DNA from 3 places in the Thalassobaculum sp. OXR-137 genome. Region 3 is predicted to be linked to each of the others. Evidence: riboswitches for the same ligand, from Rfam matches in the RefSeq annotation. Region 3 holds a riboswitch; each other region holds the start of a gene.
What was found. A riboswitch is a leader RNA that binds a small molecule or an ion and turns the genes downstream of it on or off. The one in region 3 is predicted to bind thiamine pyrophosphate.
Positions count from the first base shown of each region.

Region 1 (10,381 bases), 2.0 Mb from region 3:
CCGTACCGTCGGCGACCAGCCACAGCCGGTCGACCGTCAGCTCCATCAGGCGCCGGTCATGGCTGATCAGGATGACCGCGCCAGAAAAGTCATTCATCGCCTGCACCAGCGCGATGCGGGCGTCGATGTCGAGGTGGTTGGTCGGCTCGTCGAGCACCAGGACATGGGGATCGTCGGCCATGACCAGGGCCAGGGACAGCCGCGCCTTCTCGCCGCCGGAAAGCGCCCCGACCCGGGTGGTCTGCTTGTCCTGGGTCAGGCCGACGGAGCCGAGCCGGGCGCGGACCCGGTCCACCGGCTGCCCCTTCAGGCGGCGGGCGAGGTGATCGACCGCCGTGTCGTTCGGATCGAGTTCGTCGGCATGGTGCTGGGCGACATAGCCGACCCGCAGCTTCGCCGCGCGATGGATCTCGCCGCTGGCGGCCTGAAGTTCGCCTGCGATGAAGCGCGCCAGGGTCGTCTTGCCGTTGCCGTTGGCGCCGAGCAGTCCGATGCGGTCGTCCGGATCCAGGCGCAGGTCGAGGTTGCGCAGGATCGGCTTGCCCGGTTCGTAGGCAATCGACGCCTTGTCGATCGCCAGCAGCGGCGGCGCCAGTTCCTCCGGCTCGGGGAAGCGGAAGCGGGTCTCCGGATCGGACACGGCCGCCGGGATCACGTCCATCTTCTCCAGCATCTTGATCCGGCTCTGGGCCTGGCGGGCCTTGGACGCCTTGGCACGGAAGCGGTCGACGAAGGACTGCAGATGCTTGCGCTGGGCTTCCTGCTTGGTGCGTTCCGCCTCGATCTGCGCCAGCCGCTCCTCGCGCATGCGCTCGAAGGTGTCGTAGTTGCCGGTGTACTGGTTCAGGGTCTGCCGCTCGACCTGCAGGATCGTGGTCGGCACCGCGTTCAGCAGGTCGCGGTCGTGGCTGACGACGATCAGCGTCTTGGGATAGGCCTTGAGGTGCTGCTCCAGCCAAACCGTGGTCTCCAGGTCCAGGTGGTTGGTCGGCTCGTCGAGCAGGAGCAGTTCCGGCTCCTGGAACAGCACGCCGGCCAGCGCCACGCGCATCCGCCAGCCGCCGGAATACTCCGACAGCGGCCGCTTCTGCATGTCCTCGGTGAAGCCGAGACCGGCGAGGATCCGGGCGGCCCGGGCCGGGGCGGCATGGGCGTCGATATCGACCAGGCGGGTCTGGATTTCGGCGATCCGGTTCGGGTCGGTTGCTGTCTCCGACTCGATCAGCAGGGCGGCGCGTTCCTTGTCGGCGGCCAGCACATGCTCGATCGGCGTCTCGCTGCCGCCCGGCGCCTCCTGACGCACCCACCCGATGGCGTTCTGCAGCGCGAACGGCCCGGTGAGGCTGACCGAGCCCAGGTCGGTCTGCAGCTCGCCGACGATGACCTTCAGCAGGGTCGATTTACCGGTCCCGTTGCGCCCGACCAGGCCGACCCGGTGTCCGGGCGGAATCGTGGCGGTGGCGTCTTCGAGCAGGATGCGTCCGGCGACGCGCACGGTGATGTTTCGAATCGACAGCATGGGCGCGGTGATAGCACCACGGGGCCGAGCCGGCCAAGCGGGAACCCGTGCATGTTCGCACCTTCCCTCCCCCCACCGCCGAGCGTATGACTGGACGGATGGTCTCTCCCGCCCTGCCGCATGCCGGTTCCTCCAACGCCGCCAAGGCGATTCTGATGATGGTTGCCGCGGCGGGCATCCTCACCGTCAACGACGCCATCGCGAAATGGCTCACCGAGCGGTACCCGGTGGGTCAGGTGCTGGCGATGCGCGGCGGGATTGTGGTGGTGCTCGTCTATAGCTGGGCCGTCGTCTCCGGCCGCGGATCGGTCCTGCGGGTCAAGAGCTGGCCGCTGCATCTGGCGCGCGGCGGGCTGATGGCGGTCTCCACCTTTCTGTTCGTCACCTCGCTCTGGCTGCTGCCCATCGCCGATGCCATCGCCATCTCCTTCGCCGGCCCGATCTTCGCCACCGCCCTCGCCGCCCTGATCCTGGGCGAGCCGGTGGGCTGGCGGCGATGGAGCGCGGTCGCGGTCGGCTTCGCCGGCGTCGTCGTCATGGTGCGGCCGACCCCGGAGATGTTCCGCGTCGTCGCGCTGATCCCGATCGTGGCCGCCTTCGTCGGTGCCCTGCGGGACATCGTGACCCGCAGGCTGGGGACCGGCGGGGAGTCGACGCTGATGGTGCTGATCGTCTCCACCAGCATCGTCGCCTTTGCCGGGCTGCTGACTCTGCCCTTCGGCTGGGTCGTGCCCACTCTTTCCGAGCTCGGCCTGATCGCCGCCACCTCCGTTCTGGTGGCGGTTGCCCAGGGGCTGATGATCGAGAGCCTGCGGCTCGGCGAGGTCGGTCTGGTCGGGCCGTTCAAATACACCAGCCTTCTCTGGGCGCTGCTGCTCGGCCTGTTCGTATGGGGCGACGTGCCCGGATCCTGGACCCTGGCCGGCGCGGCTCTGGTCGTCGCCAGCGGGCTGTACATCTGGCATCGCGAGACTGCCATGCGCCGCAGCACCTGAGCGCCGCCGGGGATGCGGGGGTCGACATCGGCGCGGGGCCCGGTAGGCTCATGGGCTCACCCGAACCGAGATCCACAAGACCCGACGGGGAGCAATCGTGACCGATTACGACAAGATTCTGCGCAGCGACGGCCAGGTTTCCATGGACGGCAGCACCAACGCCGTGACCTACGACGCCTGGGCCACCGACTATGACCGCGAGTTGGCGGGCTGGGGATACGAAGCCCCGACCCGGGCGGCTGCGTTTCTTGCCAGGTATCTGGAGGACAAGACCGCCGCCCGCGTGCTGGATTGCGGCTGCGGCACCGGGATGACCGGCGTAGCGCTGCGCGAGGCCGGTTTCGACGGCCCCCTGGTCGGGTTCGACATGTCCCAGGCGAGCCTCGACGTCGCCCGCGAAAAGTCCATCTACGCCGACCTGCAACCGGTCGACCTCAACGGTCTGCTACCCCTGGAGGCGGACAGCATCGACGGCATTCTCTGCGTCGGGGTGCTGACCTATGTGGACCAGGGTCCGCTGCTGCGCGAATGGATGCGGGTCCTGCGCCCGGGCGGCGTCGCCGTCTTCACCTGCCGTCAGGATTTCTGGGATAGCCGCGACTTCGAGACAAGCCTGGGCAGCCTGGAAGCCGAAGGCAGCCTGCGGCGCCTGGAGGTCACCGGGCCGATGCCCTACCTCCCCGGCAACCCCGAATTCGGGACGAAGATCCAGATCCGATACGGCATCGTCGGCGCGGCCTGAGCGCGGCCGCCCGGCCGCTTCCTCCAAGCAGGCGCCAAAGGCCTTGGGGAAAATGGCGCGCCCAGCAGGACTCGAACCTGCAACCGTCCGCTTAGAAGGCGGATGCTCTATCCAGTTGAGCTATGGGCGCCCGATGCGCCACACAAAGCGGCGGCTGGCAGGCGTCAGTGGGTCCAGTTGCCGCGTCGGTTGAACGCGAAATTGTCGGCATAGGCCTTCGGCTTCAGCACCCGCTCGCGGGGCTCCTGGACGATGAAGGCGAAGCCGTGCTTGCGGGCAAAGGCGATCGCCTCTTCCTTGCTGTCGAACGGAATGCGGACCTGGTTCGTGGTGTCGCCGGCCGAGACCCAACCCATCAGCGGCTCGGGGATCCGGCGGGACTCGGCCCGGTATTCCAGCATCCAAGCCTTGGTCTTGGCCCGACCCGACTGCATGGCGGTCTTCGCCGGCTTGTAGATCCGAACCATCATCGCAAGGACGCTCCTCACTGTGGCGCCGTCCAACGGGCTGGCGACGCGTGATAACCCATGTCGTGGTCGGGGTGGACGGATTCGAACCGCCGGCCCTCTGCTCCCAAAGCAGATGCGCTACCAGGCTGCGCTACACCCCGTGCCCCGACACTCTTCCAGATGGATATCCGCACAGCCCCCGTATCGCAAGCCGAGAGTCGCCCCAAGGCCAGGTTGCAGCCTGGCCGCGCTTTCGCGGGAGAACCCCGCCTGCATCGGCGCGTTTGACCTTTGCCGCCGCGGGCCGCTTGCCGGACCCGCGCCGGTCCGTCACCATCGCGCCGCTTCCGGCTTCCCCTGACGAGAGACCCATGGCCAACCGAACCCTGACCTTCGACGAGACCCTCTACGCCTATCTGGCCAATGTCGGAGGCCGGGAGCCGGAGGTCGGCGCCAGACTGCGGGCGGTCACCGCCGAGATGTCCGAGGCCGGCATGCAGATCTCCGCCGACCAGGGCAATGTGATGGCCTTCCTGGTCGAACTTCTCGGGGTCCGGCGGGCGGTGGAGGTGGGCACCTTCACCGGCTATTCCGCCCTGCGCATGGCTCTGGCGCTGCCCGAGGGCGGCTCCCTGGTGTGCTGCGACGTCAGCGACGAGTTCACCCGTATCGGCCGCCCGTTCTGGGAGGAAGCCGGGGTCGCCGACCGCATCGACCTGCGCCTGGCGCCGGCAACGGAAACCCTGCAGGCGATGATCGACGGCGGCGAGGCCGGGACGGTGGACCTGATGTTCATCGACGCCGACAAGCCGAACTACGACGCCTATTACGAGTTGGGCCTGGTGTTGGTGCGGACCGGCGGGCTGATCCTGGTGGACAACGTCCTGTGGTCCGGCGCGGTGGTCGACGAGACGGACCAGAGCGACAGCACCCGGGTGATCCGCGACCTCAACGCCAAGATCCTGGAGGACGAGCGCGTGTCGATGGCGATGCTGGGCATCGGCGACGGGCTGACCATGGTGCGGAAACGGTAACGGGCGCACCTGGCCCTTCGACACGTCGCTGCGCTCCTGCTCAGGGCGAGGTCCAAGAGAGCATCACATTCGTCGTCATCCCGAACTCGTTTCGGGACCTTTTCACGAACCCAGACCGATGAGGTCCCGAAACAAGTTCGGGATGACATCTTAGGATTGCTTCTCGACAGTTGGCGTCGTCCCGAAGGGTGCCGGAACCGCCATCCAGGCGCCGCGCCGCGCCCCCTGCCCCGCTACCGCATCGCCTCCGACGTCACCAGCGCGCCTGGCGCGAGGCCCAGCCTCTCGGAGGTTCCGCCCGGCAGTTCCAGCACGTAGCGCACCCGCCGACGGGACGAGATGATCGCCTCGGAATGGGGGACCGCGCGCTCGTGGATCTGGGTCACCCGGCCGTCGTCGGCAATGAACAGCATGTCGAGCGGGATCTCGGTGTTGCGCATCCACATGGCGATGCGCTCACGCCGGGGGAACAGGAACAGCATGCCCCGGTCCTCGCCCAGCTCCGTGCGGTACATCAGGCCCTGGGCCCGTTCGTCGGCGGTCTGGGCGATCTCGACTTGGAACGAATGGGCGGCCCCCTTCTCCGTCGTGATGGTGAGCGGCACCAGCTCCGCTGCCCAAGCGGCGGCCGGGGCGAGCAGGAGAAAGACGGTCAGCGCTAGAAGTCTCATGGCTGCAGCACGGCCTCGGCCAGACGGTGGATCTCGTCGCGGACGGGGCCGCGGTTCGGCGGATCGGCGATCGTGGTGAACCAGTGCTCCGGCGGATTGCGCCCCCGGCTGTGGTTCCATTCGAGACCGCGCAGCACCGACTCCGCGGCGCCCTGGGTCGGTACGTCCGGGTCGATCCCGTTCAGGGTCGCCCAGATGCCGGTCCAGGCACGAGCGACCGACCAGGGATTATAGCCCCCTCCCCCCACCACCAACACCCGTGGTGCGCAATGAACCAGCCGCTCCACCGCCGTCCACAGCGCGCGGTTCGACAGGTCCAGTTTCGCCTGAGGATCGTCGGACAGGCCGTCGGCCCCGGTCTGGATCACCAGCGCATCGGGAAAGAAGCGCTCGACCAATGGCACGACCGCGCCCTCCACCAAGACCTCCAGCTCGCTGTCGTTCAGCCCCTGGGGTACCGGCAGGTTGCGGGCCATGCCCCCGGCCCGGTCATGGACCGGACCGGTGCGCGGCCAGCGGCCGTCCTCGTGGACGGAGATCGTGAGCACCCGGTCGTCGTGGTGAAAGGCGTCCTGCACGCCGTCGCCGTGATGGGCATCCAGATCCACATAGGCGACCCGCTCCAGCCCGTGGTCGAGCATGGCCAGGATACCGAGGACCGGATCGTTGAAATAGCAGAAGCCCCAGGCCATCGACCGTCGGCCGTGGTGGGTTCCGCCCGCGAGCGAGTGGATCACCCCGCGCTCCACACCGGCCAGGAGGGTACCGGCGAGGATCGACGCCCCCGAGGAGGTGGCGGGGCGGCGAAAGATCTCGGCGAAGACCGGGTTGCCGTTACGGCCGATATTGTAGCGGTCGCGGATCTCTTCCGGCACGTGGCGGGTGCGCTCGGCCTCGGCGACGGCGGCGATGTAGTCGGGCTCGTGGAAGCGGGTGAGCTGCTCCGGTCCCGCCTGCAGGCAGTCGAGATACTGGGCCTCGCCCAGCCAGCCCAGCGCCCGGGCCAGGTCGATCACCGGCGTGACCCGCTGGATCGACAGCGGATGGCGTCGGCCATAGACCGAATGGCGGTAGATCTCGTTGCCGATCAGGATCGGTCGGCGCGGGAACGCCCCCGGCGCCGGCTTCAGCACACCGGCCGTCCAGCGCGGGTCGCGCCGGGCGGTGACCGAGGGATCGACGATCGGGTTTAGCTCTGCGGGGCTGGCCATGTCCATGGGTCGAAATCTGGAACGCCGACAGGCGCTTGCCAAGTGCCGAGCGTCCGATCGGCCAGATCACGGATTGCCAAGGCCGTCCCGTCGGTCCATTCTCCGGCTCGCCACTTCGGGGGAGCCGCATCCAGCGGCTGAGAGGTCCGATCTCCGGACGACCCCAGGAACCTGATCCGGTTTGTACCGGCGTAGGGAGCAAGGAGGCTTGCATGCGCGCGAGCGCACCCGCCTATTCGTCCGACAGTCCTCTCGTGAAACGGTTGCGGCCGCTCGCCATCGCCGCCGGTCTGGTCGCGGCCTGGCAGCTGCTCGTCTGGCTGAGCGGCGTGCCCGCCTTCATCCTGCCCGGCCCCGCCGAGGTCGCGGTCACCTGGGTCAAGCGCGTCAACACTATCCTCCACCACGCCGGCATCACCATGCTGGAGATCGTGCTGGGTCTGATGATCGGCGTGCTGGTCGGGCTGGCGACGGCGGTGATGCTGTCCGAATGGCGCCGCCTGCGGCCCTGGCTGCTGCCGATCCTGGTGATCAGCCAGGCGATCCCGGTTTTCGCCCTGGCCCCGATCCTGGTGCTCTGGCTCGGCTATGGCATGGCCAGCAAGGTCGCCATGGCGGCCCTGATCATCTTCTTTCCCGTGACATCGGCCCTGTATGACGGGCTGCGCCGGGTCGATCCGCTCTGGCTGGAGGCCGCCCGGTCGCTGGGCTGCACCGGCACGCGGCTGTTCCGCCGGGTCCGTCTGCCGGCCGCCCTGCCCGCCTTCGCTTCCGGTCTCAGAGTGGCCACCGCCGTCGCTCCCATCGGCGCGGTCGTCGGCGAGTGGGTCGGGTCCTCGGCCGGACTCGGCTACCTGATGCTGCACGCCAACGCGCGGCTGCAGATCGACCTGATGTTCGCGGCCCTCCTCACCCTCGCCCTCATGGCGGTGGCGCTCTACGCCGCCGTCGACTTCCTTCTGCGCCGAGCCGTGGCCTGGCAGCCCGGCGAAGCCGAGTCCTGATCAAGAACGCCAATCGGAGAGAAACGCATGCGCCTTCTGCTCGCCACCCTTGTCGCCCTGTCGCTGGCCACGCCGGCGCAGGCGGCCGACAAGCTGACCGTCCTGCTCGACTGGTTCGTGAACCCGGACCACGCGCCGCTCTTCGTCGCCCAGGCCATCGGCGCCTATGAGGCCGAGGGCCTGGAGGTGGAGATGATCGCCCCGGCCGACCCGAACGACCCGCCGAAGCTGGTCGCCGCCGGCAAGGCGGAGGTCGCGATCTCCTACCAGCCCCAGCTTCACATCCAGGCCGATGTCGGCCTGCCGCTGATGCGGTTCGGCACCCTGGTCGCCACCCCGCTGAACACGCTGGTCGTGCTGGAGGACGGTCCGATCAAGGAGATCGCCGACCTGAAAGGCCGCAAGATCGGCTTCTCCGTGGGCGGCTTCGAGCACGCGGTGCTGGGCGCGATCCTGAAGCAAGCCGGGCTCGGCAAGGACGACTACGAGCTGGTGAACGTGAACTTCTCGCTCTCGCCCGCGCTCATCTCCGGCCAGGTGGACGCGGTGATCGGCGCCTACCGGAACTTCGAGCTCAACCAGATGGACATCGTCGGCAAGCCGGGCCGCGCCTTCTTTGTGGAGGAGCACGGCGTGCCGCCCTATGACGAGCTGATCTACCTCACCAACAAGGACTTGATCGGCGATCCCCGCCTGAAGCGGTTCCTCAACGCGGTCGAGGCCGGGACCCAATACCTGATCAACCACCCGGACGATTCGTGGGCGAAGTTCATCGCGCTGAACCCGGACCTGGACGACGAGCTGAACAAGCGGGCGTGGCGGGACACCCTGCCCCGCTTCGCCCTGCGGCCCGCCGCCCTGGATGTCGGCCGCTACGAACGGTTCGCGGCCTTCATGAAGGCGGCGGGGCTGATCGAAAACAACCCGCCGGTGGAAAGCTACGCCACCGCCCTGCGGTAGGCGCTGCCGGCGCTCGGCACGCGGCTCGCCTCGATATGGGCCGCGTAGAGCTCCCGGGCGGTGCGGAAGATCGGCCCCGGCTGAAGCTCCCGCGCCTCCCAGCCGGTCACGGCCTGCACCTTGCCCATGTTGCCGGTGGTGAAGATCTCGTCCGCCATGTCGAGATCGGCCGGGGTCACGCTCCGCTGCTCGACCGGGATGCCGGCCTCGGTCAGCAGCGCGATCACCCGGTTCTTGGTGATGCCGTCCAGGAAGGTGCCGTTCGGTTTCGGCGTGATCGCCACGCCGTCCTTGGCGAACCACAGGTTGGCGTGGCTGAACTCGGCCACGTTGCCCTCATGGTCGCAGACCACCCCGAGGGTGAAGCCCTTGGCCATCGCCTCGCGCCGGGCGCGCTGGGAGTTCGGATAGAGGGCGCCTGCCTTGGCGTCGGTCGGGGCCTGGTCCGGTGCTGGGCGGCGGATCGAGGTCATCGTCGCCTTGCCCGCGTTCTCGCCGGGCATCGGTGCCTCGAAGATCGCCAGGGTGAAGCGGATGTCGCCGGTTTCCGGCAGGATCGAGCCGCCGCTGCAGAACACCATCGGCCGCAGGTAGTAGTCCTTGTCGGCCGGCAGCATCTCCAGCCCCTCAATGCAGAGCCGGTGCACCTCTTCCGCGGACAGCGGACAGGCCATGCCGATGGCCGCGGCCGAGCGGATCAGGCGGGCGCAGTGCCGGTCCAGATCCGGCGCGCAGCCGCCGATCGCCCGGGCGCCGTCGAAAACCGTGTTGCCCGACCAGAACGCCAGATCGAGCGGGCCGGACACCAGCGGCTGTTCGTTGCGCCATTGACCGTCGTACCAGTACATACCTGCCATAACGATCCTCCGTTGGGACATAAAATTGTTATGTCAGTATTACTGACCTTATTTAGGTCAGTGTTCCATACCTATTTTTGCAAAGGGCTTTGCGGGAACACGGTGTCAGGGTGACAATCGCCCCGAGAATTCGCCCCGACGCGCACCGCGCCGCATTGCCTCCCATCGGCGCGGCCGTTAGGGTTTCGGCCCAAACTGAACCATAAGAAACCGCACCGGAGACGGCCCGATGGCGATCAAATCGATCCTCTGTCACATGGCGAACGACGACAGGCACAGGGATCGCCTGGAACTCGCCATTCAACTGACCACCCGGTTCTCCGGGCATCTGGACGTGCTGTACAACACCGCGCCGGCGACCATGCCCGCCGGAGCCGCCGGCAGGGCCGCCTCCAACGTGTTCCTGGCCGAGCAGCGCGATATCGCCAAGAAGAAGGCCGAAGCCATCCGCAAGGAACTGGACGAGCGCTTTGCCCAGGTCGATGTGAGCCACGCCTATCACCAGACCGAGGGCGATCACGTCGAGAAGCTGGCCGAATACGCCCATCTGAGCGACCTGGTGATCGTGTCCCAAGCGCCGCCGAAGGGCGTGACCAGCAGCATCGCGCTGCATCACCCCGAGGAGATCGCACTGGAGGCGGGCTGCGGCACGCTGGTGCTGCCGCATGAGGAGGATTTCTGGTCTCCCGGCCGCCGGGTCGGCAGCCGTGTCGCCGTCGCCTGGAGGAACTGCCGCGAGGCGATCCGCGCCGTCCGCGAGGCCATGCCGTTCCTGCTCGAGGCCGATGACGTCCATGTCTTCACCGAGGAGGAAGAGGCAAAGTCGCTGAAGGGCGTCGGCATCGGCCGCTACCTCTCCATGCACGGCGTCAGCGCCACGGTGCACACCGACATTCACGACGAAGGAAATATCGGCGAGCAGCTCCTGGCCCGCGCGGC
Region 1 covers NZ_CP139715.1:3,815,982-3,826,362, reverse strand. The annotation lists gene T8K17_RS17710 (ABC-F family ATP-binding cassette domain-containing protein) at 1-1,519, opposite strand, end outside; gene T8K17_RS17705 (DMT family transporter) at 1,618-2,514, shown strand; gene T8K17_RS17700 (class I SAM-dependent methyltransferase) at 2,612-3,256, shown strand; tRNA gene T8K17_RS17695 (tRNA-Arg) at 3,310-3,386, opposite strand; gene T8K17_RS17690 (ETC complex I subunit) at 3,421-3,726, opposite strand; tRNA gene T8K17_RS17685 (tRNA-Pro) at 3,790-3,866, opposite strand; gene T8K17_RS17680 (class I SAM-dependent methyltransferase) at 4,077-4,739, shown strand; gene T8K17_RS17675 (DUF192 domain-containing protein) at 4,973-5,410, opposite strand; gene T8K17_RS17670 (acetoin utilization protein AcuC) at 5,407-6,621, opposite strand; TPP riboswitch at 6,729-6,837, shown strand; gene T8K17_RS17665 (ABC transporter permease) at 6,834-7,625, shown strand; gene T8K17_RS17660 (ABC transporter substrate-binding protein) at 7,653-8,585, shown strand; gene T8K17_RS17655 (branched-chain amino acid aminotransferase) at 8,564-9,442, opposite strand; gene T8K17_RS17650 (universal stress protein) at 9,672-10,381, shown strand, end outside.
Region 1: it holds a riboswitch for thiamine pyrophosphate, as region 3 does, so the genes downstream of both, T8K17_RS17665 (ABC transporter permease) here and T8K17_RS01620 (ABC transporter substrate-binding protein) in region 3, are expected to answer to the same signal.

Region 2 (10,381 bases), 1.5 Mb from region 3:
ACCTTTAGGGCCGTGCACCGGGAGTGTCCCCTCGGTGTGCGGCCCTTTCACGTCGTGCCGGAGCGTCGCGTCCATGGATATCAGACAGCTCCAGTACCTCGTCGCGCTCGCCCGCGAGCAGCATTTCACCCGCGCCGCCGAGGCCTGCGGGATCACCCAGCCCACCCTGTCCGGCCGCATCCGCCAGCTCGAGCACGAGCTCGGCGTGCCGATCGTCCTGCGCGGCCAGCGCTATATCGGCCTGACCAACGAGGGCCAGCACATCCTGAAATGGGCGCAGCGCATCCTCGAAGACTGCGACAACCTCCGCGACGACCTCTCCGCCCTGTCCGGCGCGCCGGAGGGGCGGATGGTGCTCGGCGTCATCCCGTCGGCACTCGCCGCCGTGCCGCCGCTGACCGAACTGCTGCGCCGGCGCTTTCCGAAGCTGACCTTCAGCATCCGCTCGCAATCCTCCAAGGATATCGAACGGCATCTGGCGGAATTCTCCATCGATGCCGGCATCACCTATCTCGACAGCGAGCCGATCGACATTTCCTCCTCCCAGCCGCTCTATCGCGAGCGTTACCGGCTGGTGGTGCGCCAGGACCATCCGCTCGCCGGCCGCGACAGCGTGGCCTGGGGCGAGGCGGCCGAGCATGCGATCTGCGCGTTGACCCCCGACATGCAGAACCGGCGCATCATCGACCGCGCCTTCGCCAAGGCGGGCTGCCATCCGCATCCGGAGATCGAGAGCAATTCGGTGATCAATCTCTGCGCCTATGTGCAGACGGCCGGGCTGGTCAGCGTGCTGCCCGAGGCGCTGACCCGGGTGGTTGGGGAGGGCGCGGGCCTGCGGGCGATCCCGCTGGTCGATCCGGTGGTGGAACACATGATCGGCGTGGTCGCCCTGGACCGCGAGCCGATGTCGCCGCTGGTGGAGATGCTGCTGGAAGCGGCCAAGGGCTATCCGGACCTCGTGGCGCCCTAGCCGGCGATTTGCCGGAAGAGTTCGGCGACGAATCCCGGTCGGGGCGAGCGCGCAGCGACGGCGCCGGGGCCGGTTGTTTCGCTGTCCGACATGGCGTATAGCGGGACTGCTCCGGGTTGAAAAACCCCTATCCCAGAAAGGGATAACGATGGTTGTCACCTATGTGCGTCCCCTGCCGCGTAACATCTCCGACGGTTCGGGCTCGGCCGACGGGCCGAAGCCGGGTCGGTGGGATTGGACGGTCGCTCTCGTCAGCCCGATGCTGCAGGGGCTGCTGCGAACCTGGCGCGCGAAATGTCGCGAGGACGCGCTGCCGGCGCGCCGCGACTTCGACCCGCTGGACATGCGCGACGCCCTGGGCTGGCTGTTCGTCGTCCAGGCCGACCCCGATATCGACGATTTCCGCTACACCTTGATCGGGACCGAGATCACCGAGCAGGTTGGCCGCGACAACACCGGCCGCCATGTCGGCGAGGTGTTCGGACAGGCCGGACTCGAACTCTACCGCGAGGTCCGCGACACACGGCAGCCGGTGCGTGTTTGGGGCGTCGTCGACTGGCTCGATAAGGAGCACAAGTCCTACGAAACCCTGGTCCTGCCGCTGGCGGATGACGGCCACACCGTCGATCGCTTCATCGGCGCTATGGTCTTCGGGTCGAGCCGATAGCCTGCGCGGCAGGAACGATCATCCAAACGACCGTCTTGCGCACCGCCGGGGTCGGGACCACGTTCAGAAGACGCACGGGGGCGTCCGCATCTGCGGGCTGAGAAGCACCCTTCGAACCTGAACCGGATCATGCCGGCGGAGGAAGTTGCGGAGCCGCCCAACTCCGGCGGACCGCTGTCCCGCCCGGCGGAAAGGCACTCATGATCAAGCCCGGAACCCACCTGAAATCCCTGCGGGACACCGCCCCGCTGGTGCAGAACATCACCAATTTCGTCGCGATGAACGTGGTCGCCAATGCCCAGCTCGCGGTCGGCGCGTCGCCTGCCATGGTGCATGCATTGGAGGAGGCGGGCGAGTTCGCCGGGATCGCCGGCGCGCTAACGGTGAATATCGGCACCGCCGATGCCGGCTGGGAATCATCCATGGTCGCCGCCGCCCAGGCCGCGTCGGCAGCGGGCAAGCCTTGGGTGCTCGACCCGGTGGCGGTGGGGGCGACCGGCTTCCGCAACCGGCTGGCCGCCCGACTGCTGGCGCTCAACCCGACGGTGCTGCGCGGCAATGCCTCGGAGATCCTGGCGCTGAGCGGGGCCGTCGCCAGCGGCAAGGGGGTGGACGCGGGCGATCCGGTCTCTGCCGCCGAGAACGCCGCCCGGCATCTGGCCCAGCGCACCGGCGGCGTGGTCGCGGTCAGCGGCGCGGTCGATTTCGTCACCGACGGCGAGCGCGCCCTGCGGATCGAGGGCGGTCATGCGCTGATGGGCCGGGTGACGGCCATGGGCTGTGCGCTGACCGGCGTGGTCGGTGCGTTCCTGGTCGGCCAGGATCCGTTGGCGGCGACGGTTGCCGCCCATGCCTGTTTCGGCCGCGCCGGTGAGATCGCGGCCGAGCGGGCCGAGGGGCCGGGCAGTTTCGGCCCCGCTCTGATGGATGCGCTCCATGCCATGACCCCGGACCGGCTCGACGCCGAGGCAAGGATCGAGGCGGTCTGATCCTTGGCCCGATGCGATCCCGCCCGCTTGGGCCTCCGGCGGCTCGGTGTCTTCGCGGTATGCACGGATGCTGTGCGATATCGGGAGGCAGGCGATGGCGATCGAGTGGAGCCAGTCGGTAGAGGATGTGGACTGGCAGGAGTTGGCGGATCTGGTCCGCGCGGCCCCGCTGGGCGACAAGACGCCGGAGTTCCTGCGCACGGTGTTCACCAACAGCCTGCATCGCGAGTTCGCCCGCGAGGACGGCCGGCTGGTCGCTGCCGGGCGGGCGCTGTCGGACGGGGCGGACTGCGCCTATCTGGCGGATATCGTCGTGCATCCGGACATGCAGGGGCAGGGATTGGGCGGCACGGTGATCCGCCGGCTGCTGGAGCGGGTGCGCGATCACCGCAAGATTCTGCTCTACGCCGTGCCGGGCAAGGAGCCGCTGTACCGGAAATACGGCTTCCGGCGGATGACCACGGCGATGGCGATCTTCGAAGACCAGGAAGCGAAGATCGAGCAGGGGTATCTGAGCGCGGAGTAGGGGGCGCTCGGCCATGGGCCGGGTCCCGGCCGGTCTCCGGATCGAGTCCGGAGTTCGCCGGGATGACGGTGACGGGAAATAAATAGTGTCGTCATCCCGGACGATCCCGGGCTTGATCCGGGGGCGGGCCGGGACCTAGTGGATGCTCCGACCGCGATTTTCTCCCGCGCTGCACCATAGAGCGCGTCTATCACCGCATTGAATCGTCCGATTTGACCGCAACTTGCGGCTGAGCCCATCGTGCCCGGAACACTGCGCCGTGTCGGTCGACAGTGCTGGTGAATGGGAGACAGGCACGGATGATCGAGGCTGAAAACGCACCGCCGCCGGCGGGAGCGGTTGCCGAGGCGACCGCGATCTGCGCGCGCCATGGCAACGACCCCGCCGCCCTGCTGGAGATCCTGCACGATCTGCAGGAGGAGACCGGCTTCGTGCCCGAGGCGACCCTGCCGGCCATCGCCAGCGCCCTCAACCTGTCCCGCGCCGAGGTCCACGGCGTCGTCAGCTTCTACCACGACTACCGCCGCGCGCCGGCCGGTCCCGTCGTCGTCAAGCTGTGCCGGGCCGAGGCCTGCCAGTCCATGGGCGCCCTGGCGCTGATCGAGACGGTCTGTGCGGCCCGCGGGATCAAACTCGGCGGCACCTCGGAGGACGGGGTGACCATCGAGCCGGTCTATTGCCTGGGCAATTGCGCGCTCGCCCCCGCCGCCATGGTCAACGGTCGGCTGGTCGGTCGCGCCGATGCCGCCCGCCTCGATACCGCCGTGCGGGAGGCCCGCTCATGACCGCCGTCCTCTACGTCCCCCGGGATTCCGCCGCGCGCTCCGTCGGGGCTGATGCCGTCGCACAGGCCATCGCCGACGAGGCCGCCGCCCGCGGTGCCGACGTCAAGATCGTGCGCAACGGCTCGCGCGGCATGTTCTGGCTGGAGCCGCTGGTCGAGGTCGAGACCGCCGCCGGCCGCGTCGCCTACGGGCCGGTGGCCGCCGAGGACGTGCCGTCTCTGTTCGACGCCGGCCTGCTCGCCGGAGACGGCCACCACGCCCTGGCGCTCGGCCTCACCGAGGAGATTCCCTTCCTGAAGCATCAGGAGCGTCTGACTTTCGCCCGCGTGGGCGTGATCGACCCGCTGGATCTCGCCTCGCTCAGCGCCTGGGGCGGGCTCGACGGGCTGAAGGCGGCGCTGGAGATGGACGGTGCGGCGATCTGCGCCGCCATCGCCGAGTCCGGCCTGCGCGGCCGCGGCGGTGCGGGCTTCCCCGCCGGCATCAAGTGGAAGACGGTCCACGACCAGCCGACGGGCCAGAAATACATCTGCTGCAACGCCGACGAGGGCGACAGCGGTACCTTCGCCGACCGCATGATCATGGAGGGCGACCCCTTCACCTTGATCGAAGGCATGGCGATCGCCGGCCTCGCGGTGGGGGCGGAGGACGGCTACATCTACATCCGCTCCGAATATCCCGACGCCATCGCGACCATGCGTGCTGCCGCCGAGCTGATGGAGCAGGCCGGCTGGCTGGGTGCCGATATCGGCGGCAGCGGCAAGACCTTCCGTCTGCATGTCCGCCGTGGGGCCGGCGCCTATATCTGCGGCGAAGAGTCGTCGATGCTGGAGAGCCTGGAGGGCAAGCGCGGCACCGTGCGGGCCAAGCCGCCGATCCCGGCCATCCACGGCCTGTTCGGCAAGCCGACCGTCGTCAACAACGTGCTGACGCTCGCCACCGTGCCGGTGATCCTGGCCAAGGGCGCGGACTACTACAAAGGCTTCGGCATGGGCCGCTCGCGCGGGACCAAGCCGTTCCAGCTCGCCGGCAACATCAGGCATGGCGGTCTGGTGGAGAAGGCCTTCGGCGTCACCCTGCGCCAGCTCATCGAGGAGTTCGGCGGCGGTACGGCGTCGGGCCGGCCGTTCCGCGCGGCCCAGGTCGGCGGCCCGCTCGGCGCCTATGTCGACGCGGCGATGCTCGACCTGGAGACCGACTACGAGAATTTCGCCGGTAACGACGCGATGCTCGGCCATGGCGGCATCGTGGTGTTCGACGACAGCGTCGACATGGCGGCGATGGCCCGCTTCGCCTTCGAGTTCTGCGAGATCGAGAGCTGCGGCAAGTGCACCCCCTGCCGGATCGGTGCGGTGCGCGGCAAGGAGACGGTGGAGAAGATCCAGCGCGGTGAGAATGTGGACGCCAATCTCGAGCTGGTGGCGGATCTCTGTGAGACCATGCGCGACGGCTCGCTCTGCGCCATGGGCGGTCTGACGCCCATGCCGGTGCTGTCTGCCATGCGTCTGTTCCCCGAAGACTTCAACACCACGCCCCTGATGGCGGCCGAATAGGAGAGAACGGATGGCCCTTCTCAAAGAGACCGATTTCGGCACGCCCGCCAAGCAAGGCGCTCCGGTCACCCTGACGATCGACGGGGTCGAGGTCACCGTGCCCGAGGGCACGTCGATCATGCGCGCCGCCACGCAGATCGACCGGCCGATCCCGAAGCTCTGCGCCACCGACAGCCTGGCCCCCTGGGGCTCCTGCCGCATGTGCCTTGTGGAAGTGGAAGGGGTTAAGGGCACTCCCGCCTCCTGCACCACGCCGGTGCGCGCCGGCATGGTCGTCACCACCCAGAACGACCGCCTGGCGAAGATCCGCAAGGGGGTGATGGAGCTCTACATCTCCGACCACCCGCTGGACTGTCTGACCTGCTCGGCCAATGGCGACTGCGAATTGCAGGACATGGCGGGCGCAGTCGGCCTGCGGGAGGTGCGCTACGGCATGGACGGGGCGAACCATTTCGCCGGGGAGAGCCGCAAGCCGGTCGACACGTCCAACCCGTACTTTCAGTTCGACCCGGCAAAGTGCATCGTCTGCTCGCGCTGCGTTCGGGCCTGCGAGGAGGTGCAGGGCACTTTCGCCCTGACCATCGACGGCCGCGGCTTCGCCTCCATGGTCTCGGCCGGCACTCAGATCGACGATTTCTTCTCCTCCGAGTGCGTGTCCTGCGGCGCCTGCGTCCAGGCCTGCCCGACCGCCACGCTGATGGAAGCCTCTGTCGTGGAGAAGGGTGTGCCGACCCGCTCGGTTGAGACCACCTGCGCCTATTGCGGCGTGGGCTGCTCCTTCAAGGCGGAGCTGCAGGGCGACAAGGTCGTGCGCATGGTGCCGCAGAAGTCCGGCGGCGCGAACGAGGGGCATTCCTGCGTGAAGGGCCGCTTCGCCTGGGGCTACGCCACCCATAAGGACCGGGTGACCACCCCGATGGTGCGCGAGAAGATCACCGATCCGTGGCGCGCGGTCTCCTGGGACGAGGCGATCGGCTTCGCCGCCGACCGGTTCAAGAAGATCCAGGCGGAGCATGGGAAGGGTGCCATCGGCGGCATCACGTCGTCGCGCTGCACCAACGAGGAAGTCTACGTCGTCCAGAAGATGATCCGGGCCGCCTTCGGCAACAACAACGTCGATACCTGCGCCCGGGTCTGCCACTCGCCGACCGGCTACGGGCTGAAGACCACCTTCGGCACCTCGGCCGGCACCCAGAACTTCAAGTCGGTGGAGAAGGCGGACGTCATCCTGCTGATCGGCGCCAACCCGACCGACGGCCACCCGGTCTTCGCCTCGCGCATGAAGAAGCGGCTGCGCGAAGGGGCGCAGATCATCGTCCTCGATCCGCGGCGCATCGACCTGGTGAAGTCGCCGCACATCAAGGCGGCCCATCACGTCCAGCTCCGTCCCGGCACCAACGTGGCGGTGATGAATGCGCTGGCGCACACCATCGTCACCGAAGGCTTGGTGGACGAGAAATTCGTGGCCGAGCGCTGCGAGGATGCCGATTTCGAGCGCTGGCGGGCCTTCGTCGCCGAGGAGCGCAACTCCCCGGAAGCCCTGGCCGAGCGCATCGGCGTCGAGCCGGAGACCCTGCGCGCCGCCGCCCGCCTCTTCGCCACCGCCGGCAACGGGGCGATCTATTACGGCCTCGGGGTGACCGAACACAGCCAGGGCTCGACCATGGTCATGGCCATGGCCAACCTCGCCATGGCGACCGGGAATATCGGCCGCGAGGGCGTGGGCGTAAATCCGCTGCGCGGCCAGAACAACGTGCAGGGCTCCTGCGACATGGGCAGCTTCCCGCATGAGTTCCCCGGCTACCGCCACGTCTCCGACGACGCCACCCGCGCGCTGTTCGAAAAGGCCTGGGGCCGGCCGCTGCTGGCCGAGCCGGGGCTGCGCATCCCGAACATGCTGGCCGCCGCCATCGACGGTACCTATCGCGGCATCTTCATCCAGGGCGAGGACATCGCCCAGTCCGACCCGAACACCGTGCATGTGACGGCGGCGCTGGAGGCGATGGATTGCGTCGTCGTGCAGGACCTGTTCCTGAACGAGACCGCCGGCTACGCCCATGTGTTCCTGCCGGGCACCTCGTTCCTGGAGAAGGACGGCACCTTCACCAATGCGGAGCGGCGCATCAACCGGGTGCGCCCGGTGATGAAGGAGGCGACCGGCCTCAGCGAGTGGGAGGCGGTCTGCCGCCTCGCCAACGCCATGGGCTACGGGGCCATGTCCTACGCCTCGGCGGCCGAGATCATGGATGAGATCGCCGCCCTGACGCCGACCTTCGCTGGGGTCAGCCATGCCCGGCTCGACGGCGGCGCGTCGCTGCAATGGCCGGTGACCGACGCCGCGCCGGACGGTACGCCGACCATGCACCGTGACGGCTTCGTGCGCGGCAAGGGCCGGTTCATGGTGACCGAATACGTCGCCACAGACGAGCGCACCAACCGTCACTTCCCGCTCATCCTGACCACCGGGCGGATCCTCAGCCAGTACAATGTGGGCGCCCAGACACGGCGCACCGAGAACGGCCGCTGGCATCCGGAGGACATCCTGGAGATCCACCCGCACGACGCCGAGGAGCGGGGGATCGGCGAGGGCGACATGGTCAGCGTCGGCTCGCGCATCGGCGCCACCGCCCTGCGCGCGACCATCACCGACCGGGTGCCCCAGGGCGTCGTCTACACGACCTTCCACCACCCGGTGAGCGGCGCCAACGTCATCACCACCGAGTATTCCGACTGGGCGACCAACTGTCCTGAATACAAGGTGACGGCGGTGCAGGTGAGCAAGTCGAACCAGCCCTCCGACTGGCAGGAGCACTTCCGCGACGTCCATGAGCGCCAGTTCGTGGTGGCGGCGGAATGAGCGGGAGCGCGTGATGGAGATCCGGCGCCTCGACGGCTCCGCGAGCGACGTCTCGCCCAAGGTCACCGGCACGCTGCTGACGGAGGACGGTGTGCGGCCGCAGGCCTGGCAGGTGCCGGAGGAGACGCCGGTCGCCGTGCTGGTCAACGGCGACAGCTTTGCCGTGATGATGGCGACCCCGGCCGATCTGGAGGATTTCGCCGTCGGCTTCGCGCTGACGGAAGGCATCGTGCCCTCGGCGGCCAAGATCGAGAGCCTGCGGATCGGTGAGGCGGGGGACGGCTACCTGCTGAACCTGCGGGTGGCGGAGCGCTATGCCGACGCCGCCCAGGACCGCAAACGCTCCATCGCCGGCCGCTCCGGCTGCGGCATCTGCGGCGCCCAGACCATCGAGGCCGCCGTGCCGCGCCCACCGCGAGTGCAGGGCCGCACGCCGGAGGCCGAGGCGCTGACTCGCGCCTATGACGCTTTGCGCGACGTCCAGGTGATGAACCGCTCCAACCACTCCACCCACGCCGCCGCCTTCTGCGCTTCGGACGGGACAATCGAGCGGGTGCGCGAGGATATCGGCCGGCACAACGCCCTGGACAAGCTGATCGGTTCGCTCGCCCGCGACGGAAGGGACGCCCGCGGCGGCTTCATCCTGATGTCGAGCCGGATCAGCGTGGAGCTGGTTCAGAAGGCGGCCATCGCCGGCGCGCCGTTCCTGGCCGCGGTGTCGGCGCCCAGCAAGCTGGCGATCGACGTGGCCGGCCGCTGCGGGATGGGGCTGGCGAGCCTCGCCGCCGAGGGGATCATGGTGTTCGAGCCCGGCACCGGAACACGCACGGAGAAGGTGGCATGAAGCGCCAGGATATCGTCCGCATGGCGAACCAGATCGCCGACTTCCACAAACCCTATCCCAGGGACGAGGCGGTGGCCGGGGTCGCCCAGCACATCATCGATTTCTGGGATCCGCGGATGCGCGCCGATCTCGCCGCTCAGCTCGCCGAGGACGAGGCCGGGTTCAATGAGCTTGCTCTGGCAGGGGCCAAGCGCGTCGTGGCCGGGCAGCCCGCCCAAGCCTGATTCCGGTCAGCCTTCGCAGGCCTGGGGTTCGTCGAGCAGCCGCCCCAGGGTCTCGGCCAGGTCGCGGCCCGAGCGGGCGATGATGTCCAGATATTCCTGAGCCCGCTGCGGGTCGCCATCGTAGATCCCGCTGCGCAGCACCTCGGAGAAGCCGATCACGGCGTTCAGCGGCGTCCGGATCTCGTGGCTGACCTGGGCCGAGAACATGCTGGTCGCCCGCCGCACGTCGGCGCGCAGCAGCCGGTAGCGCATCAGGTCCATGACCGTTTCGGCCAGATCCGACAGGGACGCCATCTGGTCGTCGGTGAACTGCCGCGGCCGCGTGTCGATGACGCAAAGGGAGCCGAGCGCGAGCCCGTCTTCGGTGATCAGCGGCACCCCGGCATAGGCCCGGATATGCGGTTCTCCGGTCACAAGGGGATTGTCCATGAAGCGGGAATCCTCCAGCGCGTCCGCGACCACCATCGGGGTCCGCTGCAGGATCGTGTAGGAACAGAACGCCATGTCGCGCGTCGTCTCGCTGATGGACAGCCCGCAGATCGACTTGAACCATTGCCGGTCCCGGTCGACCAGGGAGACGGAGGCGATGGGGGTCTCCATGATCCGGGCCGCCGCCCGTGAAATCCGGTCGAAGCCGGCTTCCGGCGGGGTGTCCAGAATCTGGAACCAGATCAGCTCAGCGAGCCGATCGTTCTCGTTGCTGGGAAGGGGGACGCTCAACATGCCGGTCCGACCATTGTCCTATGCAAGGTCCGGGAGGGCTCAAGGAGAGCGCCGGAGCTGCAGATATTACGGATTTGTACGATCCTCATTTTACTAATTTATCTATAAATTTCGTTAAATTTCAAACGTTCTGACAAACGAGAAAAAGTCTTTTAAAACTTGAAGATGTTTGGGATTTGGCGAATGGGAGCCGATATTTTGACGGCTCGGCCCCGGCCGCCTGCGCGGGTTCGAAATCGAACC
Region 2 covers NZ_CP139715.1:4,335,996-4,346,376, reverse strand. The annotation lists gene T8K17_RS20235 (LysR family transcriptional regulator) at 74-970, shown strand; gene T8K17_RS20230 (PAS domain-containing protein) at 1,119-1,637, shown strand; TPP riboswitch at 1,704-1,799, shown strand; gene thiM (hydroxyethylthiazole kinase) at 1,838-2,626, shown strand; gene T8K17_RS20220 (GNAT family N-acetyltransferase) at 2,721-3,152, shown strand; gene T8K17_RS20215 (NAD(P)H-dependent oxidoreductase subunit E) at 3,452-3,937, shown strand; gene T8K17_RS20210 (formate dehydrogenase beta subunit) at 3,934-5,490, shown strand; gene fdhF (formate dehydrogenase subunit alpha) at 5,501-8,347, shown strand; gene fdhD (formate dehydrogenase accessory sulfurtransferase FdhD) at 8,361-9,191, shown strand; gene T8K17_RS20195 (formate dehydrogenase subunit delta) at 9,188-9,415, shown strand; gene T8K17_RS20190 (GAF domain-containing sensor histidine kinase) at 9,422-10,138, opposite strand.
Region 2: it holds a riboswitch for thiamine pyrophosphate, as region 3 does, so the genes downstream of both, thiM (hydroxyethylthiazole kinase) here and T8K17_RS01620 (ABC transporter substrate-binding protein) in region 3, are expected to answer to the same signal.

Region 3 (10,381 bases):
CGGAACACCTCCGGCAGCGGCACCAGCAGGACCGAGCCGACGACCGCGCCCCACGCACTGCCCCGGCCGCCGACCACGGCGATCGCCAGCAGGGTGACCATGACGTCGAACCGGGCGACGGCGGGAGAGACGACGCCGAGGCCGAGAGCCTGGAACCCGCCGGCGAACCCGGCCAGCGCGCCGGCGACGGCGAAGACCAGCAGCCGGGCGCCGACCGGGTCGAGGCCCAGGGCGATTGCGGTCAGCGGCGCATCGCGCAGGGTCGCTAGCCGCGCGGCCCTCCCGGATGCGGTCACCCACCAGAAGATTCCGAGCGCCAGCGCCACGCCGCCCCAGACCACCGCGAGCAGGCGCCAGCCGCCGCCGAGGTCGAGGCCGAGCACCGTCAGCGGCGGGATGCCATACATCCCGTTCGCCCCGCCGGTGACCTCCAGATTGGTCACGGCGAGCAGGACGAGCTGGGCCAGACCGAGGGTGGCCAGCGCCACGTAATGGGACTCTAGCCGGGCGATGGGGATCGCGACCAGCGCGCCGGCCAGAGCCGGCACCACGATCGACAGGCCGAGCCCGGCCAGCGGCGGCCAGCCCCAGCTCACGGTCGCCAGCGCCAGGGCATAGGCGCCGACGGCGAACAGCGCGCCCTGGCTCAGCGCCAGCAGCCCGAGCCGTCCGAAGACGAGCTGGAAGCCGATCGCGGCGATGGCGTAGGTTCCGGCCAGGGTGGCGATCCGCAGGGCGTAATCGTCCCCGGCGCCGATCAGGGCACCGCCCGCCGCCAGCAGCAGCACGGCGTAGACAAGGCTGCGTCTGTTCACTCCACCCTCACTGCGGACCGTTCATGCCCGGCGCCCCTCGGCCTCGCCGAAGAGACCCTGGGGACGCAGCATGAGCAGGACCAGCACCCCGAGATAAAGCATCGCTTCGGCCACCAGATAGGAGACCGCGGCGGCGACCATCACCTCGAACACGGCGATCAGCAGCGCGGCGAGTGCCGCTCCCCAGATCCGGCCCCAGCCGCCGACCACCACGGCGATATACGCCTTCAGCATGAAACCCGCGCCGTCGGTCGGCGTCACGAAATACTGGTTGGACAGCAGCAACCCCGCGCCGCCGGCCAGCGCCCCGGCCAGAGCGAAGGTGGCGCCGATTGTGATCCGCAGGTCGATGCCGCAGGCCCTGGCCATTTCCGGATCCTGCGCCGCCGCCCGCAGCCGCCGGCCGAACCGGGTCCGGTGCAGCAGAATGTGGACCGCCGCGCAGAGCACGCCCGCCACGGCGATGGTCGCGAGCTGCTGGTAGGACAGCGCCGCGCCCAGCAGTTCGACCATGCCGCCCCCCACCAGCGGAGGACCGACACGGGGCTGCGGCCCGGCACCCAGCGCGATCGCGTGCTGCAGGATCAGGCCCACGGCGATGGTCGAGATGAACACCGAGACCGGCGGCGCCCGGCGCAAGGGCACGTAGGCGACCGCCGCCAGCAGCACGCCGCCGGCCGCCATCGCGGCCAGGACCGCCGGCAACAGGATCAGCCCCGGAACCGGCAGGCCGTCCGGCAGGAGACTCGCCAGCGCGACTGCCGCGAATCCGCCGGCCATCACCAGGTCGCCATGGGCGAAATTAACCGCACCCACGGCATTGATGATCAGCACAAAACCTAATGCTGTCAGCGCGTAAGCCGAGCCGAGCGCGAGCGCCGTCGCAAGCAATTGGAGAGCCGTTTCCACCATGCCCGCATTATATCAGCGAGAACCGGGTCAGCGGATACCGTCGACGTTGTCGTAGCGCTTCTTCACCGACGGCACCCGCGTCTGCCCGTCGTAGCACAGGATGATGGCGTCATGGGCCATGTTGCCGGTGCCGTCGGAGACATACTCCATGGCGAGCCCTTGGTAGCGGTGCCCGGCGAGCCAGTCCCTGACCTGGGAGGCGGTGCGCGCCCCGTCGGCGAGCGCCGCCAGCACCATGTTCATGCCGTCATACTGCGCCAGCGCGAAGGCGTCGGGCTCGGCCTGAAAGCGGGCGCGGTAGGCCTTGGCGAAGGCGGCGATCTCCGGCGTGCTTTCGGAGATCGGCGAGGACGCGCTTTCGGCGCAGACGCCGGCCAGGGCGGCGGGCTCGACCAGGGCGGCGGTGGTCGGCTGGTGCAGGGCCGAGCCCGCGACGATCTTGCCGGCGAAGCCGCGCTCATGGGCCTGGCGCACGGCGAGCGCGGTGGGGCCTGAGTGGAGCTGCAGCAGGATACCGTCCGCCCCGGCCGCCGCCACCCGCTCCAGGGCGGGCACGAAGTCCTTCACGCCCGGATCGACGGCTTCCTCCAGCACCGGCTCGACGCCGAGTTCCGCCAGGACGCGGACCAGCTCGGCATGGCCGCTCTGGCCGTAGGCGGTGGTCTGGTACAGGATCGCCGGCTTCTCCATGCCGAGCTCCTCGACCGCATAGCGGGCCTGGGCAACCTTCACCACCGCGTCGGTCGGGAAGAAGCGGAACACCACGTCGTAGCCGAGTTCGGTCAGCTTGGCGGTGCCGGACACGGTGATCAGCGGCACGTCGGCCCGGTCGGCGATCGGCGCCATGGCGAGCATCTGGGTGCCAAAGATCGGCGCGGCGATGGCGACCGGATTCTGCCGGTCCAGCGCCCGGCGCAGGGCGGTGACGGCGACTTCCGGCGAGGTGGCGGTGTCGGCCACGTCATAGGCGACGGCGACCCCGTCCGGCGGATTGTCCAGGGCCAGGACGGCACCGTTGCGCTGAGCGGTGCCCTCCAGCGCCAGAAAGCCGGTGATCGGCACCAGCACGGAAACCGCAAGCGGATCGTCGGCCCGGGCGGTCTGCGCGGCACCGGCCAGGATCGCGGCGGCGGCACCGAGACTCGCGAGGGAACGGGCAAAAGGCAAAGGCATGGCGTCTCACTCCTCGGGACGGCTTTCCGGGGGAGGGACCGAGCGTTCGGCGTTCTCGAAGGAGGGCAATCGACAAGCGCCGTGACGACTCCCTCCGCCGGCGCGACCCGGTTCAGGTTCGATGGGTTTGATCTCAGCCCCCGTCGGGAGGCACCCCAGCATCACCCCGCGACCATGAGCCCTGCCCCGGCCCGTGTCAAATCCCACAATACGTGCACTTGATTCCAGTAATTCTCTTTTTTAACGTTGTCTTGTCGGGAGCAGCGTCCATGCGTTGATGGAAGCGGCTGGGTTGGGGGACCGCGACATGAACACGGACACGACTGAGATAGCGCGCGCGTCACCGCAGAGCCCGCCCCGGCCGGCGGACCGGCGTCGGCGGTATTTTGCCCGGTTCCTGACCATGCTGCTGCTGGGCCTCACGCTCCAGAGCATCGATCCTTTCGGCTTCCTGCAATACACCGAGAAAAAGACCCTCGACCTGTTCAGCTTCATGATGGGGCCCGAGCTGCCGTCGACGTGGAACCAGGAAATGGCGGTGGTGCTGATCGACGATGTCTTCGTCGAGACCCACTCGAAATGGCCGATGCCCTATATCGACCATGCCCGGGTGCTGAAGAAGATCCTGACCTTCGAGCCCAGAGCGGTTTTCGTCGACCTGCTCTTCACCAAGGACAAGGACGTCAAGGGCATCGTGCCGCTGATCCTGGTGCTCAACGAATACAAGCGGAAGAACATCAAGGTCTTCGTCACATCGGCGGAATCCCGCTCCGGGATGCTGCCGCAGATCGCCAATCTCGTGACGCCGGTGACCACGCGGCTGACCCGGGACGAGATCGACTACCTGGATTACCGGCTGTGGCGCGAAAGCTCGATGACCCATCAGGCGCCGGCCAACGCCCTGATCGGTGCGTATTGCGCGCGCATGCCGCGCGATCCGGAGCGCCACGAGGCCTGGGGCCTGGCCTGCAGCCGGCTCCTCGATCCCAAGCAGCGCGGCACTGAGTCCGAGACCGTGGTGCTGCCCAACCCCAACGCCAAATCGGAGCTGGAGCGCGGCCGGGACTCCGAGACCAAGGTCACCCTCAGCTTCGACTCCGAGACCATGCTGCTGCTTTGGGGAACCGAGGAGGCCGAGGCCAACTGGAAGGCGTTCAGGTGCAATCCGGAGGTCGGCACCAGCTGGCACGGTCAGGTGATCAACTGGGTCTCGCTGGAGCCGGAGGACACGCTGCAACGCTGTCCGCGATATCCCACGCTGCTGCTGGACAATCTGCTGGGCGGCTTTCCCGACGACAAGCTGGCGGAATACCTGACCGACAAGATCGTGTTCTACGGGCCGGAGATCGAGGGCGCGACAGTGTGGACCGCGCCGCCCACCCATGAGGCGCTGTCCGCTACCTACACCCACGCCACCGCGCTCGAAAACCTGCTGATGTTCGGCAAGGACTACTACGTGATGGACAGGAAGGTCCTGGGCGTCAGCCTGAAAAGCCTCTTCGAGCTGACGATCTGGACCGTGCTGTGCCTGGTGGTCTCCTTCGGGGCCGCCGTGCTGAAGCCGATCGCCCCCGGGCCAGAGCATTCGATCGGCTACCGCTTCCTGTTCGACCTCTCGTCCTTCGTGATGCTCAGCATGGTCGGCATCCTGCTGACGACGGTTCAGGTCGCCGCCTTCCACATCGCGCCGGCGAACCTGCTGGGGATCATCTCCATCGTCTTCGCCATCTCGTCCGTCCACAGCTCCGAGTACTTCGGCTACCTGGAGGACCGCCTGCAGACCCTGATGCGGTCGCTCAGCTTTCCGCCTCCGCAACCCCAGCGCCCCCGTCCGTGACTGCTGCCCCGAGCACGGCCAACCAGAAGGACCCGCGCATGACCGGATCATGGAACAGAAGAACGGCGATACTGCTGTTGGCCGGATTCTGCGGCATCGGCCTGGCGCCGTTGCCCGCCGCCTCGGAGCAGGTCGTGATCGAGAAGCTGCTCAGCAACGATCTGCCGCTGTATCAGCCAGAGACCATGGCCGAGCTGAACCGGCTGTCGGCCGCCGCCGCTCAGCAGCGGCTTCCGCTCGACGCGCAGCTCAACGAGATGGGCATGTACGACGCGGTGATCGACGGCAAGAAGGTCTGGATCAACCCGGCCGACGTCGTCACCTCGGACGCCGCCGCGCTGAAGGAGCGGTGCCACGCGAATGCGGGAACCCAGGCGAGCTCGAGCACCGCCCGCGCGTTCGGGAGCGGCTGTCAATGACCGCCCCCCGCGTCACAAGGTATGTCGCCGCTCTGCTCGTCGCGGGCGCGGCCCTGACGACGGTCCTTTCGACAGGAAGCGCCGTCGCCGATCCGGGCGACGACAATCAGACCGGCCCCGTCACCACCCGGGAGATCGGACGGGACCGGCTGTTCAGCGTGTTCCAGAGCCATTACGGCGAGGTGAAGGCCCGGCCGGAGGCGATGCGCCAACGCCTCACCGCCGACCGGCGCGCGATGGAGAAGGAAGGCTACGTCTTTCTCGATGCCCCCAAGACCAACAAGTACCTGAACGCCGTCCTCGCGAACTGCCTGTCCACCGTCGGACCGCGGCCCAACCTGCCGGTCACCGTCAACCTGATCGCCTCCTATTCGAAGACCGGGGAGCCGATGAGCACGATCCTGGCGAACCGCAGCGGGCTGATCCTGATCTCGGTCGGCACGCTCCAGCTTCTGGACAGCCCGCTGGAGCTCGGCTTCCTGCTGGCGCACGAGTACGGCCACGTCGCCATGCAGCACCCCAACAACTCGGCCGAGTTCGAAGCCATGCTGGAAAGCGATGCGTCGGCCGGCGCGCGGACGGCGGTCGGCGCCTTCAAGCACTTCGCCGGCAACAAGAGCTTCGAGAACATGCTGAAGCGCCGGCACGAGGACCACGCCGATTTCTACGGGATCGATGCCATGCGGGAGTGCGGCTACAACACCGCCCTCGCCTTCAAGGTCCTGGAGACGATCGGCGACTGGCACTCGGAGACGTCGGTCTTCGAGACCCAGCGCGAGTTGGAGGCCCGCAACAAATCCAAGGACCAGGAGAAGGAAGGGCTGGGCGGCATCTTCAAGGGGCTCGGCACCGCCTTCGCCACCGGGCTCACCGCCCTGTCGGATTCAGAGGAACACCACACCCGCTCGCAGACCGACCGGCGCCAGCTCCTGAACCTCTACGAGAAGGAGTACTACAAGGCGCCGAAATTCGACATGAACAAGATGCGGGACGCCCTGGCCCAGTGGCGGGTCTTCAAGGAATCGACCGAATGGGCGGCACTCAAGAAGCGCTACGGCGGCTAGGCCCGCTCAAAGGAGAGCAACCTCCGGGCCGGGAGGTTGCTTCCGTGGTGCTCCGCGTGACCCCAGACGCTACGCCGCCTGGACCTCGTGGATGAACCGGTCGATGGCCGTCTTGATCTCGCCGGCCTCGGTGCTGGTCTGGCGTGCCGCCTCGGTCACGCCGCCCACGGTCACCGACGTGCGGTCGGTCGCGTCGCTCACCCGCGTGATGCTCTCGGAGAGCTGCTCGGTACCCCGGGCCGCTTCCAGCATGTTGCGGGTGATCTCCGAGGTCGCCGCCTTCTGTTCCTCCACCGCCGCCGCGATCGCCGCGGAGATCGAATTCACCTCCTCGATCCGATCCACGATCTCGCGCACCGCCTCGACCGACGCGACGCAGGACGCCTGAACCCGCCGGATCTTCTCGGCGATCTCCTCGGTCGCCTTGCCGGTCTGGGTCGCCAGGCTCTTCACCTCCGAGGCGACGACCGCGAAGCCCTTGCCGGCATCCCCGGCGCGGGCGGCCTCGATGGTGGCGTTCAGGGCCAGCAGGTTGGTCTGGTCGGCGATGCTGTTGATCAGCTCGACCACCTGGACGATGGATTCCGACTGATCCTTCAGCTCCTCGATCGCCATCAGGGTGTCGCGGGCCCGGTCGGAGGTCGTCTCCACCGAGGTGCTGGCCCGGGTGACCTGGCCGACGATCTCCCCGAACGAGGAGTCCATCTCCTCGGCCGCCGCCGACACGCTCTGCACGTTCGCCGCCGTCTGCCCGGAGGCCGCCGCGGCATTCGTGCTCTGCTCCTTGGTCTCGGCCGCCACGCCCGTGAGCGTGTCCGCGGAGTGGGACAGCTCGTCCGACACCCCGCGCAGGGCGTCCAGCCGCTCGGCGATCCGGGTCTGGAAATCCTGGATCGCCCGCTCGACCGCCTCGGCCCGTCGGTCGCGCGCCTCCTGCTGACGCTCTTCCTCGGCCTCCAGCGCCTTGGCGCGGATCATGTTTTCCTTGAACACCTGAACCGCCCGGGCCATCAGCCCGATCTCGTCCTTCTGTTCCGTCGACGGAATGTCGGCGTCCAGATCGCCCTCGGACAGGCGGCCCATGGCACGGGTCAGCGCGATGATCGGCCGGGCGATGCTGCGGCCGATGACGACGGCGGCCAGCGCGCCCAGCAGCACCATGACCGCCGAAACCGACACCGCGACCAGCAGGGAGGTCTCGACATTGGACTGCATCGCCGACCCGATGCCGTCCTGGATCTCCTCGTACGCGTCCCGCATCGTGTCGATCAGCTCGGCGGCCTCCGGGCCGATCCGCTCGAGGGTGCCCACCGTGGCCGCCGTACGCTGCGCGAACAGGGCGTTGAGGTTCCCGACGCCCGCCTGGAACTCGGCCTGGGTGGCCGACAGCCGCTGCAGCGCCGCGGCATCGGCCGCGCCGCGCAGCGTGTCGAGGTGATCGGCGATCTTCGCGTTGGCGGCCAACGCGTCCTTCATGTGGTCGGCGTTACGCGACTCGGTGAACTCCAGGGTCGCCCCAAGCATGCCCTCGATGTCGTTGGACAGCATGGTCAGGACGGAGATCGTCCAGCTGGCGTCGACATCGTCGGCCATCGCCGACATCAGCGTGTCGACCTCGGCGGTCAGGCTCGCCGCCTGGCCCCGCAGGTCGCGCTCGAGGAGCCGCGCGCGCTTGTCCAGATCGACGACCTGGTCGATGCCGGCGCCATAGGTCTCCATCATCTCGTGCAGCGTCTTCAGCCGGCGCGCCTGATCCGGATCGACGATCGTCTCCATGGTCTCGTCGATCAGGCCGATCGCGGCGGCCAGGCCCGCGCGGGCGCTGTCGATGACGGTGCGATTGGCCCCCGCGATCACGTCCTTGGTGTAGATGCGCGTCGTCAGGACCTCGGCCTGCACCCGGCTGAGCTGGTTGGAATTCATTGCGGTGCTGCGGTACTCACCGACGAGCTGGCGCGACTCCAGCAGATTGAAACTGACGATTCCCGCCATGACCGCCAGAAGCGCCAGGATGACGCCGAACGCCCCCGTCAGGCGCGTGCCGATCTTCATGTTGGTCATCGTGTTACCGATACCCATTTCCCACTCTCCAAAAAGGGACTTCTCGTTCGGCGCGCACTCTCTCTCCCAGCAGTTAACCGTTTATGAATATCTAAAATTTTTTGTTTTAAATCAGCATGTTAGAATCATAATAAAAACTGACGCGCGCCGGAGAGCGGGGGCGCCGCTGCCCGGGCTAGGCGCGGTGTCGCGGCTGCGCCATTCTTGCCCCCATGTTGCGCGAGGCATTCGATTGGATCCGCACCCCGTCCCTGCCGCTGGCGCGCCGGTCGGGGCATCTCGGGGAGTTCGTGGCCATCGCCGCGCGCCGGCAGCGCAACGCCGCCGCCTGGGCGGGGCACGAGGCCCGGTCGCGGGCCGCCGTCATGCGGGCGGCGCAGGCCGGCGATCCGGACGGGACGGCCCTGATCCTCGGCGCCGGCCATGTGAACGACGTCCCGCTCGAGGCGCTGAGCGGTCGGTTCCGGTCCGTCGTGCTGGTGGACCTGGCCTTCTCCCGGCGGACCCGGCGTCTGGCCGACAGTCTCGGCAACGTGGTCTGCCGCCTGCACGACGTCACCGAGAGCCTCGACGCGCTGGCGGAGATCCGCCCGCCCGCCGCCTGGCTGGACGACCCGTCCATCGGCTTCGTCGCCTCGGTGAACCTGATCTCGCAGCTCGCGACGGTCGCCACCCGGCACCGCGACGATGCCGAGGCGGAGAGGATCGGATGCGACCTGGGGGAGGCGCATCTCGCCTGGCTCGCCGCCTTCTCCTGCCCGACCTGCCTGGTGGCCGACCGGGAGATCGAGATCCTGGACGAGAGCGGTGCCGTGATCGCGACGCTCGACCCGAACAAGGGCGCCCGCCTGCCGGAGGGCGACGAGGAATGGCTGTGGGACATCGCCCCGCGCGGCGAGATCGACCGGCGTTATTCGGTGCGCCACCGGGTGGTCGCGGTGGATCGCATAAACCGCTGACCAGCCATGCGAAAATCACGATTGCGGCGGATCGCGGAATGGCCGAAGAGCGGAATGTCGAGACCGGCATCGCGTTGCCTGATGCGCCGGCCGTCCTGGGGGCCTATCCTACTTCGATGAACCAACTTCGCGCGGAGTCCACCTCCGCCCCGGACCTGCGTCCGGCCACCGTCGCCGACATCCCGGCGCTGCTCGAGATCGAAGCCGCCTGCTTCGATAGCGACCGCCTGACCCGGCGCAGCTTCCACCGCATGCTGACCCGCGCCAAGGCCAGCCTCTTCGTCGCCGAACAGGCGTCCGGCATCATCCTGGGATATGGGCTCGTCCTGTTCCATGCGGGCACGGCGCTCGCCCGGCTGTACTCCATCGCCGTGCGTCCGCAAGCCGCCGGCGCCGGCATCGGCACCGCCCTGATCGAGCACGCGGAAAAGGTGACTCGCGCACACGAATGCGTCGCCCTGCGGCTGGAGGTGCGCGCCGACAACGCCGCCGCCATCGCCCTGTACGAACGGCTCGGCTACCGCCGCCTGCGGGTCCTGCCGCATTACTACGAGGACGACGGCGACGGCTGGCGCTACGAGAAGCGGCTGCATTGGGTGCCGGGCTCGAACGGCCCGCATGTGCCGTATATCCACCAGACCACCGACTTCACCTGCGGTCCGGCCAGTCTGATGATGGCGATGGCGGCGCTGAAGCCCGGCTCCGTCCCGGATCCGGACGAGGAGCTGCGGATCTGGCGCGAGGCCACCACCATCTTCATGACGTCGGGCCATGGCGGCTGCGGACCGCGCGGCCTGGCACTCGCCGCCCATCACCGCGGTTTCCGCGCGTGGGTCTGTATCAGCCAGGAAGGCACCCTGTTCATCGACACGGTGCGCTCGCCGGCCAAGAAACAGGTGCTGCAGCGGGTCCAGGCCATGCTGACCAAGGACCTGATCAAGGCCGGGGTGAGGGTCGACGTCACCCGGTCGACGCCGGACGACCTGGAGAAGGCGATCGCCGCCGGCTGGATCCCGCTGATGCTGGTCAGCTCCTACCGCTTCAACGCCGAGAAGGCGCCCCACTGGGTCGTCGTCACCGGCGTCGACGACAGATTTATCATGGTGCATGACCCGGATATGGACGAGGACCTGTTGAAATC
Region 3 covers NZ_CP139715.1:341,227-351,607, forward strand. The annotation lists gene T8K17_RS01610 (ABC transporter permease subunit) at 1-815, opposite strand, end outside; gene T8K17_RS01615 (branched-chain amino acid ABC transporter permease) at 837-1,727, opposite strand; gene T8K17_RS01620 (ABC transporter substrate-binding protein) at 1,755-2,900, opposite strand; TPP riboswitch at 2,972-3,068, opposite strand; gene T8K17_RS01625 (CHASE2 domain-containing protein) at 3,208-4,737, shown strand; gene T8K17_RS01630 (hypothetical protein) at 4,776-5,156, shown strand; gene T8K17_RS01635 (M48 family metalloprotease) at 5,153-6,220, shown strand; gene T8K17_RS01640 (methyl-accepting chemotaxis protein) at 6,290-8,299, opposite strand; gene T8K17_RS01645 (hypothetical protein) at 8,494-9,240, shown strand; gene T8K17_RS01650 (GNAT family N-acetyltransferase/peptidase C39 family protein) at 9,279-10,381, shown strand, end outside.